One region of the Virgibacillus ainsalahensis genome, then DNA from elsewhere that is predicted to be linked to it. Evidence: riboswitches for the same ligand, from Rfam matches in the RefSeq annotation. Region 1 holds a riboswitch; the other holds the start of a gene.
What was found. A riboswitch is a leader RNA that binds a small molecule or an ion and turns the genes downstream of it on or off. The one in region 1 is predicted to bind cobalamin.
Positions count from the first base shown of each region.

Region 2: another riboswitch for cobalamin. It lies ahead of ACZ427_RS08370 (DUF4430 domain-containing protein); the one in region 1 lies ahead of ACZ427_RS18810 (ribonucleoside-diphosphate reductase subunit alpha).

Region 1 is NZ_AP043943.1:3,789,931-3,794,816, forward strand. Features, by position in the region: gene gdhA (NADP-specific glutamate dehydrogenase) at 1-1,179, opposite strand, end outside; gene ACZ427_RS18805 (LysR family transcriptional regulator) at 1,331-2,236, shown strand; cobalamin riboswitch at 2,326-2,522, shown strand; gene ACZ427_RS18810 (ribonucleoside-diphosphate reductase subunit alpha) at 2,779-4,886, shown strand, end outside.
Region 2 is NZ_AP043943.1:1,741,341-1,746,226, reverse strand. Features, by position in the region: gene ACZ427_RS08380 (response regulator transcription factor) at 1-353, shown strand, start outside; gene ACZ427_RS08375 (ATP-binding protein) at 353-2,116, shown strand; cobalamin riboswitch at 2,168-2,349, shown strand; gene ACZ427_RS08370 (DUF4430 domain-containing protein) at 2,625-3,047, shown strand; gene ACZ427_RS08365 (ECF transporter S component) at 3,055-3,570, shown strand; gene sigX (RNA polymerase sigma factor SigX) at 3,667-4,200, shown strand; gene ACZ427_RS08355 (hypothetical protein) at 4,197-4,886, shown strand, end outside.

The DNA of each region.
Region 1 (4,886 bases):
TACTGCAACACCGCCGGCATTTACCGCTTTTGCAGGGCCAAATAAAATATCATTTGTTATAAATACATCGATCGCTTCTGCAGTTGAAGGCATATTTGCACCTTCTGCTACTGCTTTTACACCATTATTAATAAGGATTTGAGCAGTTTCCTCATCAATCTCATTCTGTGTTGCACATGGCAGGGCAACATCACAAGGAATAGACCAGATACCTGCACATCCCTCAAAGAAAGCTGCTTTCGGATGTTTCTCTAAATACTCATTGATTCTTCCATTGTTCTCTTCTTTAATTTCTTTTACGGTATCAAGATCAATACCGTTCTCATCATAAATATAGCCGTTTGAGTCACTGCAGGCAACAACTTTGCCGCCTAGTTGTATTGCTTTTTCCATTGCATAAATGGAAACATTTCCGGAACCTGATACAACTAGTCTGGATCCGTCAATGGACATCCCTTTATCTTTTAACATTTCCTGTACAAAATAGATTGTTCCATACCCGGTAGCTTCTTTACGGGCCAAGCTGCCGCCATAATCCAGTCCTTTTCCGGTAATAACACCACCTTCAAAACTTCCGCGGATTTTTTTGTACTGTCCGAACATATAACCGATCTCTCTAGCACCTACGCCAATGTCTCCTGCTGGTATATCTGTATCCGGTCCAATATATCTGGCGAGTTCTGACATGAAGCTTCGGCAAAAGCGCATAATTTCATTATCTGATTTTCCTTTCGGATCAAAGTCAGCTCCGCCTTTACCGCCACCAATAGGCTGGCCTGTCAGGGAGTTTTTGATGATTTGCTCCAGTCCGAGGAATTTGACAATACTCAGGTTTACAGAGGGGTGAAAACGCAATCCGCCTTTATATGGCCCAATTGCACTATTAAACTGTACTCGATAACCACGGTTCACCTGTACATTTCCCTCGTCGTCGACCCACGGAACACGGAAAGTAATCACGCGTTCAGGTTCAACAAGTTGTTCAAGGATTCCTTTTTCCATATAAACCGGATATTTTTCAAAAATGGGGATAAGCGATTTGAAGATTAATGCGACCGCCTGATGGAATTCAGATTCATTAGGGTTTCGCATTACTACGGTATTATAAACTTTATCCATATATTCTTGGACGATTTTCTTTCTGCCAGTGTTACCTGTTTCTTTTGTAATACTTATCATAATGGATCTAGAACCTCCTAAATTATTTTATTTTAATGTGTCCGTAAATACAACATATGATATACTTTACATTAAAAAATTAATCGAAACAATATAAATAATAGATAAAACTGATGCCATTATGAGATAATAAAAGGAAGGGGGGAGTATATTGGAACTAAAACAGATCAAATATTTTATTGAAGTTGCGAAACGGGAACATGTGACAGAGGCTGCCCATGCCATGCATATCGCGCAATCTGCAGTGAGTAGGCAGATTTTTAATTTGGAAGCGGAACTTGGTGTTGATCTTTTTATACGAGAAGGGCGTACTGTGCGTCTAACAACAATTGGCAGAGTTTTTCTTGAACATATGGAACAAGCGATGTATGTTATTGATGACGCAGCACAGGTGATTGAAGAATATACAGATCCGGAGCGGGGAACTATTCATGTCGGTTTTCCCAGCAGTTTATCTGCATATATTCTCCCAACTGCCATTTCAGCATTTCGGGACCACTACCCAAATGTTAAATTTAAATTAAAACAAGGATCCTATCATAAATTAAAAGAAGCCGTAATTAATGGGGAAATTAATATGGCGCTATTGGGGCCTGTCCCCATGAATGAAAAAAAACTGCAGGGATCTATTTTATTCACAGAAAATATCTTCGCATTATTGCCGGTGAACCATTCTCTTGCAGAAGCTTCCTCCTTAAATTTGAATCAATTGCGCGAGGATTCATTTATATTGTTCCCTCAGGATTATGTGCTAAGGGATCTCATCATCAATGCCTGCACGCAGCTGGGGTTCAGCCCAAATGTCTCCTTTGAAGGGGAGGACATTGACGCAATTAAAGGTCTTGTTTCAGCAGGGCTCGGGGTTTCCCTGATTCCGGAAATTACCTTAATTGATAATTTGCCGCGTTCGACTGTTAAGATTCCGGTCACCGAACCAGATGTCACCAGAACGTTAGGTGTTATTATTCCTAAAGACCGTCAATTATTGCCGACAGAAAGAGTGTTTTATGAATTTTTGAAGGAATTCTTTATGCGTCTGGAAAAATTCCAGCATTAATTTGTGTTGGTTAAATGTTTGCTTTCCATAATTTAATATGATAATGTTTAATACAAGATATTGATAACTAATTAAAATTTAATACCATATGTTGTGTAATGAGTTAAGGTGACATATTGATGTCTGAAAAGGGAATCCAGTTATAAGCTGGAACTGCCCCCGCAACTGTACGTGTGGACGAAAAAGATATCCACTGTATCGCAAGCTGAAAAGCGATGATGATACGGGAAGGACTTTAGTAGGGAGAAGCATAAGTCAGGAGACCTGCCATAACTTGAAGTTTCATTTCTCCGGGGTGAGAGAAGGTGAGGCGGTGGAGATATTGACTTTTGTCGTCTGAAAACCGTTCATCCCAGGGGTGAACGGTTTTCTTAGCTTGGACGAAGGAGCGCGGAACTAGCAGCATGGAGCGCAGGAGTTTTTACGATGAACGCCGGTGTTCACGGAGTAAACGCTGGCCCTTGGAATCTAAAAAATAGAACTGCACTCAACCGGGAAAAACTGTTTTATACATACGAGGAGGTACCACTATGCTAACAAAAATGACAACGTTGGAAGAAAGCATTAGTCAAATGATTGATAAAGCATCAATCGGTTTATCCATCAACACAGAAAGTTATAAAGAAAAATCTTTAAGAATGTTAAATACCGCCAATTTTTCAGCAAAAACAGTAGATATGCTAATTAAAAATGCATTGGAAAATATTGATGAGGCTGAGCCGGATTGGACATACCTGGCTGCAAGAATCTATTTACAGCAACTGTACCGGGAAGCTTCAGAGAATCGTAACGATGAATCTACTAATCTATATGGAAACTTTTATCAGCTTATCGAAACATTGACAGAGCAGGGGATATATTCATCCGCTATCCTTTCAAAATATACAAAAGATGAAATCGACCATTTTGCAGAGCAGATCCAACCGCAAAATGATTCCCTGTTTAATTATTTGGGTATCTACAGCCTCGCCACACGTTATCTAGCAACAGATCATGAGAAAAATACGTTCGAATTGCCGCAGGAACGCTGGATGATTATATCCATGTATCTGATGCAGGATGAGGACCAGTCGCATCGATCAAAGTTTGTAACAGAGGCTTACTGGGCGCTTAGTAATTTGTATATGACAGTGGCAACCCCGACACTTAACAATGCTGGTAAAACACATGGCCAATTGTCCAGCTGCTTCATTGATACGGTGGATGACAGCCTGCAAGCAATTTATGACAGTAACACAGATATTGCCAAGCTTTCCAAGAATGGTGGCGGAATCGGCGTATATATGGGGAAAATCCGCAGCAGGGGAAGTACAATTAAAGGTTTTAAAGGCATGTCGAGCGGAGTCGTTCCATGGATTAAACAACTTAATAATACAGCTGTAAGTGTCGATCAGCTTGGAACAAGAAAAGGGGCTATTGCGATTTATCTCGATATTTGGCACAGAGATATTGAGTCCTTTCTCGACCTCAAATTAAATAATGGTGATGATCGCATGCGTGCACATGATATTTTTACCGGTGTAAGTTTGCCGGATCTTTTCATGGAAAAGGTGGAGAAACGTGAAGACTGGTACTTGTTCGACCCTCATGAAGTGCGTCAGACCATGGGGTATTCCCTTGAGGATTTTTATGACGAAGAAAAAGGAAATGGGTCGTTTCGGAGAAAATATGAGGAATGTGTCGAAACAGAAATTTTGTCGAAACGAAAAGTTCCAGCAATCGACATCATGAAACGAATCATGAAGTCACAGCTTGAAGCAGGCACACCGTTCATGTTTTACCGGGATGAAGTGAATCGACAGAATAGCAATCCGCATCATGGGATGATCTATTGTTCTAATTTGTGTACCGAAATTACGCAAAATCAATCACCGACGGAATTTATTGAGGAATTTGTTGAAAATGAGAATACAATTGTAAAAAAATATAAGGCCGGGGACTATGTTGTATGTAATTTGAGTTCGATTAATCTGGGGAAAGCTGTACCCGATAATGTTCTGGAGCGTTTGATAAAAATCCAGGTCCGCATGCTGGACAATGTTATCGATTTGAATACACTTCCAATCAAACAGGCGCAGCTCACCAATCAGAAGTACCGTGCGATTGGGCTTGGAACATTTGGCTGGCATCACTTGCTGGCAAAGGAAAACAAAGAATGGGAAACAGAGGAAGCGGTCATTCGTGCAGATGAATTGTATGAAAAAATTGCGTATTTGACGATTAAAAACAGTATGGAACTGAGCAGGGAAAAAGGAAGCTATCCGGCGTTTGAAGGAAGCAACTGGAGCACCGGCGCATATTTTCGCAATAAAGGCTATAGTGGTGAGCAATGGGATGAACTCCGTGAAGATGTAAAAGAATACGGCATACGTAATGGTTATCTTATGGCTGTCGCTCCAAACTCTTCAACTTCAATGATTGCAGGATCAACGGCAAGCATCGATCCGGTTTTTAAACCGTTTTATCATGAGGAGAAAAAAGATTTTAAAATTCCTGTCACTGCACCGGATATGACGCATCAAACCTATGATATTTACCGCCGCTCTGCCTATATTCTCGATCAGCGCTGGTCAGTCAGACAGAATGCAGCTAGACAAAAGCATGTGGACCAGAGTATTTCATTTAATTTCTATGTACCGAATACCATCCG
Region 2 (4,886 bases), 1.8 Mb from region 1:
TATCCAATTCCAATTTTAATAATACTGAAGCGACTGCTAAAAACATCATGGTTTTCCCTCATTTAACGATTGACCATGATGCACATAGAGTTACCGCTGGTGGTACAGAGGTTGGCTTGACCCCCAAAGAATATGAATTGCTTTGTTTCCTGGCAGAATCTCCAGATAAAGTTTTTAATCGGGAACAATTGCTAAAAGAAGTATGGCAATATGAGTTTTTCGGTGATTTACGTACAGTTGACACACATGTAAAACGGTTGCGGGAAAAATTAAATAATGTATCAAAAGAAGCAGCAAAAATGATTGTAACTGTATGGGGAATAGGATATAAATTTGAGGTAGATGATGTATAATGATATGGCGTAGTGTAGTGGGAAAACTAGCAATAACGATTTTATTGCTAGTTTCTTTTGTATTATTCGTACTTACAATGTTATTACTGGAGTTTTTTGAAAACTTTCATATGCAAGAAGCTGAAGAAGCAATGATGCAGACGGCGACAAAAGTTTCCATTTTGGTCGAGCAGCATCCTGAAAAGTCTTTGGTGATTGAGACGGCAGAACGTATTATTGATTTGGATAGTCGTGTCGCTATCGTATTTGACGATGGTGATATTTGGGTTTCTGATACTGCGAATCAAAATTTAACTGAATTTGAGGAAACATGGTTAGAAAATGAAGAGGAATTAAGACAGATGTTTACAGAAAATGAAGAAATCGTGAACCATATGATATTACCTAATAGTGATACAGAGGCAATGTTGGTAGGTGCACCAGTTTCAACAAATGATGGTGGAGTCTTTGTATATCAATCATTAGATGTAATCGCACAAACAAAAGCTGAAACGACAAGGATCATATTGCTTACAGCTGGAATTGCCATTGTTTTAACGACTATTTTTGCAGTTTTTCTATCTACTCGTATTACTTCACCATTGATTAAAATGCGTGAAGCTGCATTCGACTTAACAAAAGGAGAATTTAATACGAAAGTTCCAATATTAACCCATGATGAAATTGGTGAGCTGGCAATCGCGTTCAATCGTATGGGCAGGCAACTCAAATTTCATATTAATGCACTAAGGCAGGAAAAAGAACAGCTGTCCAGTATTGTGCGGTCCATGGCTGATGGTGTGATTACCTTGAATCGCAATGGGGATATGATTGTAACCAATCCACCTGCGGAAAAATTTATCGACGATTGGTTTTTTGAAAATAATATAGATAATGATATGGATAATAAAAAGCTTCCCAGTGAATTACATGAAATTCTACAGAAAGTCATTGATGGCGAGTCAGAATCTTTAAATGAATTTCAATTGCAGGGGAGAAACTGGGTAATGCTGATGACTCCATTATATGACCAATCTTACGTCCGGGGCGCAGTTGCTGTTATCCGGGATATGACAGATGAAAGACGGTCAGATATATTGCGTAAGGATTTCATTGCAAATGTATCACATGAATTACGGACACCGATTTCTATGTTGCAGGGCTATAGTGAAGCGATTGTAGATGATGTAGCTGAAAGCAAAGAAGATAAAAATGAACTCGCAGGAATTATTCATGAAGAATCCTTACGCATGGGCAGGCTTGTGAATGAACTGCTCGATCTTGCCCGGATGGAAGCAGGGCATATCCAGTTAAATGTAGAAGTAGTTGAAGCAGATATTTATGTAGATCGTATTTTAAAAAAATTTAAGGGTGTGGCAGAAGACAATCATATTGAATTAATACTCACCAAGAATTTAATTGAACCAAAAGTGTCCATAGATCCTGACCGAATTGAACAGGTTTTCACAAACTTAATTGATAACGCTATCCGTCATACCGATGAACACGGTTTTGTTAAAGTTCATATCGAATCTGGTAAGCATGAATTCCATGTTGATATTGAAGATAGTGGTAGTGGAATTGCTGAAGCGGATTTACCGTTCGTATTTGAACGCTTTTACAAAGCAGATAAGGCCAGAACCAGAAATAAATCTAAAAAAGGAACTGGTTTGGGACTAGCAATCGCAAAAAATATAATAGATGCACACCACGGAACGCTGACAGTTAAAAGTAAAGAAAATGAAGGGACTACATTCACTTTCAAACTACCTCAAAATAATTAATATGTTCTAAACGATCAATATATGATATGATTTAAATAGTAATTGAATTGAATACATCTAGGGAATGTTGGTGTAATTGCTTAAAAGGGAATCCGGTGAAAATCCGGAACTGTCCTCGCAACTGTAAATGATTAACGAAATAAGCGAAACCACTGTATGAATAGTCATATGGGAAGGGCTTAGAGTAGGTAAGAATCATAAGTCAGTAGACCTGCCAAATTCTTCTGTTTCAATGCTTCGAGGGTATGAGCGATTGAGACAACCGGATACATAAATGCATAAACCGACCTTTTTATGTTTCGATTGTCTGCAGGAAGCTAACTCGATGACGAGTTAGCTTTTCTTTTTTTATTTTAGAAAAAAATGATTTATATGGAGTAAAGAATATAATTTCTTAGGGTTTGGTGATCAGGTCTTGATGATAAACCAAGTTTTTCTAAAATAATGAAGATTTTTAATCGCAAACGTATCCTTAATTACAAACTATTAACGAAGGAGATGGAATAAAATGAACAAATGGATGTTGCGTCTGGGAATCCTCATGCTGGTTATTGGAGTCCTCGCAGGATGTGGCGCGAATGATTCTCAACAGGAAGAATCAACTGAAGCTAGTCAGGAACAGCCAGCGGAAACACAGGAAAGTGAAGAATCGGTTACCATTACACTCTCAAAGGACGATGGTGATGAAGTAATAACGGAAGAAGAAGTAGCAATAGAAGAAGATGCCATTCTAATGGATGTAATGGAAGAAAACTTTGATATCGAACATGATGGAGGATTTATTACCTCTATAGATGGAATAGCCCCAGAAGAGGGCGAGGAAAAATCATGGATGTTTTTTGTGAATGGGGAGACGGCTATGGTAGGAGCGGAAGAGCTCGAGTTATCACCTGATGATGAAGTTACATTTGATTTGCAGGCATGGGAATGATGTAATATTGAATACATATAAAATAACCCTGCTGGCACTTCTTGCAGCATTGGCTGTCGTCGGCAGATTTGCTTTAGGATTTCTGCCAAATGTTCAGCCGGTTACAGCGATTATCATCATCAGTGGTTTGTTTCTAGGACCATTAGCTGCAGTAATGTTGGCATTATTAACAACATTTTTATCCAATATATTATTAGGTATGGGCATTTGGACAATTTGGCAAGTTATTTCGTGGGCTATCATCGGATTGATAAGTGGATGCATTGGAAAGACTTGGAAACGAATTCCATTATTGGTTATTGTAATATATGGAATATTTAGTGGGTATTTATATGGATTTATAGTTTCCTTGACAACTTACCAGGTTACCGGGAAATTCCTGCCATACTATTTAGCAGGACTGCCATTTGATACCTCACATGCAATAGGAAACGCAATTTTCATCGTGCTGCTTTATCCAGCTATTTCATATTTTTTAAAAAAATACTCCGATAAACGTTTTGATCTGCAAAACATCAACTGATACGAGTTGGTGTTTTTCTTTTTTTCCATTATAGTAATATTACATTGTAACATTATAATGATGCCAAACGACTAATTGAATGAACGGAGGTACTATATGAGGGCCGTTTTCGATCGAATATATGATAATTACCATAAGGACTTGTTTCAGTTCATTTTTTATATGGTAAAAGATAAGCAATTAACAGAAGACCTTGTTCAGGAAGTATACATAAAAGTTTTAAAATCATTTGAAACATTTAAGGGAGAAAGTAGTGAGAAAACATGGTTATTTTCGATTGCAAGACATGTTACCTATGATTATTTCCGTTCCAAAAATAGAAAAAAGAAGCGAATACTGGAATTCTTCGACTGGGGTGAAAAAGGGGAGTTGATTCAGGATGATACTCCATTGCCAGAAGAAATTGCGATACAAAGTGATGAAATGAAGAGGATTTATAAATATTTGGATCAATGCACCAACGATCAAAAAAGTGTACTGATATTGCGTTATATACAATCCTTTTCAATCAAGGAAACTGCTGAAATATTAAACTTTAGTGTGAGTAAGGTGAAAACCACGCAACATAGAGGGTTAAATGCATTAAAGAAATTCATATCAGAAGATCAGGAGAAAGGGGGAGAAGCATGATGGAAGAACAGGAAAAGCAAAAGATTGCAGATAAGCTCAAGCAATTTCCTGTGATAATTGACGAAACAGATAAAGACGACTTATTCCAGCGGATCTCCTCACATCAGGATAAAGACGTAAAAGTGAATAAAAATAAAAGGTTTATACCTGCTTTAGGAATAATAATGACTTTTGTAATCATTGTATTTATTGTACCGTCATTATTGAATTCATCAATGTTTCAAAATAATGACGAACAATCCGCAGACTATGCACTCGATGTTTCCGATCAAAATGAGGTCACTGAAAATCAACAAGAATCTACAACTGATTCATTTGGACAGGAATCCAGCAATGATGATGTCGAGCAGGAAACGATGCTGGCGGATCCTTCCTCAGATACTCATGTCATACAGGAAATTGGAGATAATATGACAATTGTTCATGGAGCTATTTCGGATTCAAAACAGCAATACGTGATTCCTTTATCGCTAATCGTATCGGAGTCTGATGATATATCAACACATTATAATAATCTGGATGACCGCATTGAAGAGAATGAGTGGGGGGTAAGCAACTATCCATTTGAAGATGTGTCGTTTACATTGAGAAAAGCGGAGAATCTGGTAGTCATGGATCTCCCAAAAAATCATACACTGGGTGAAGGGTCAGCTAAAACATATATTTTTGAACAAATGCTAACAAGA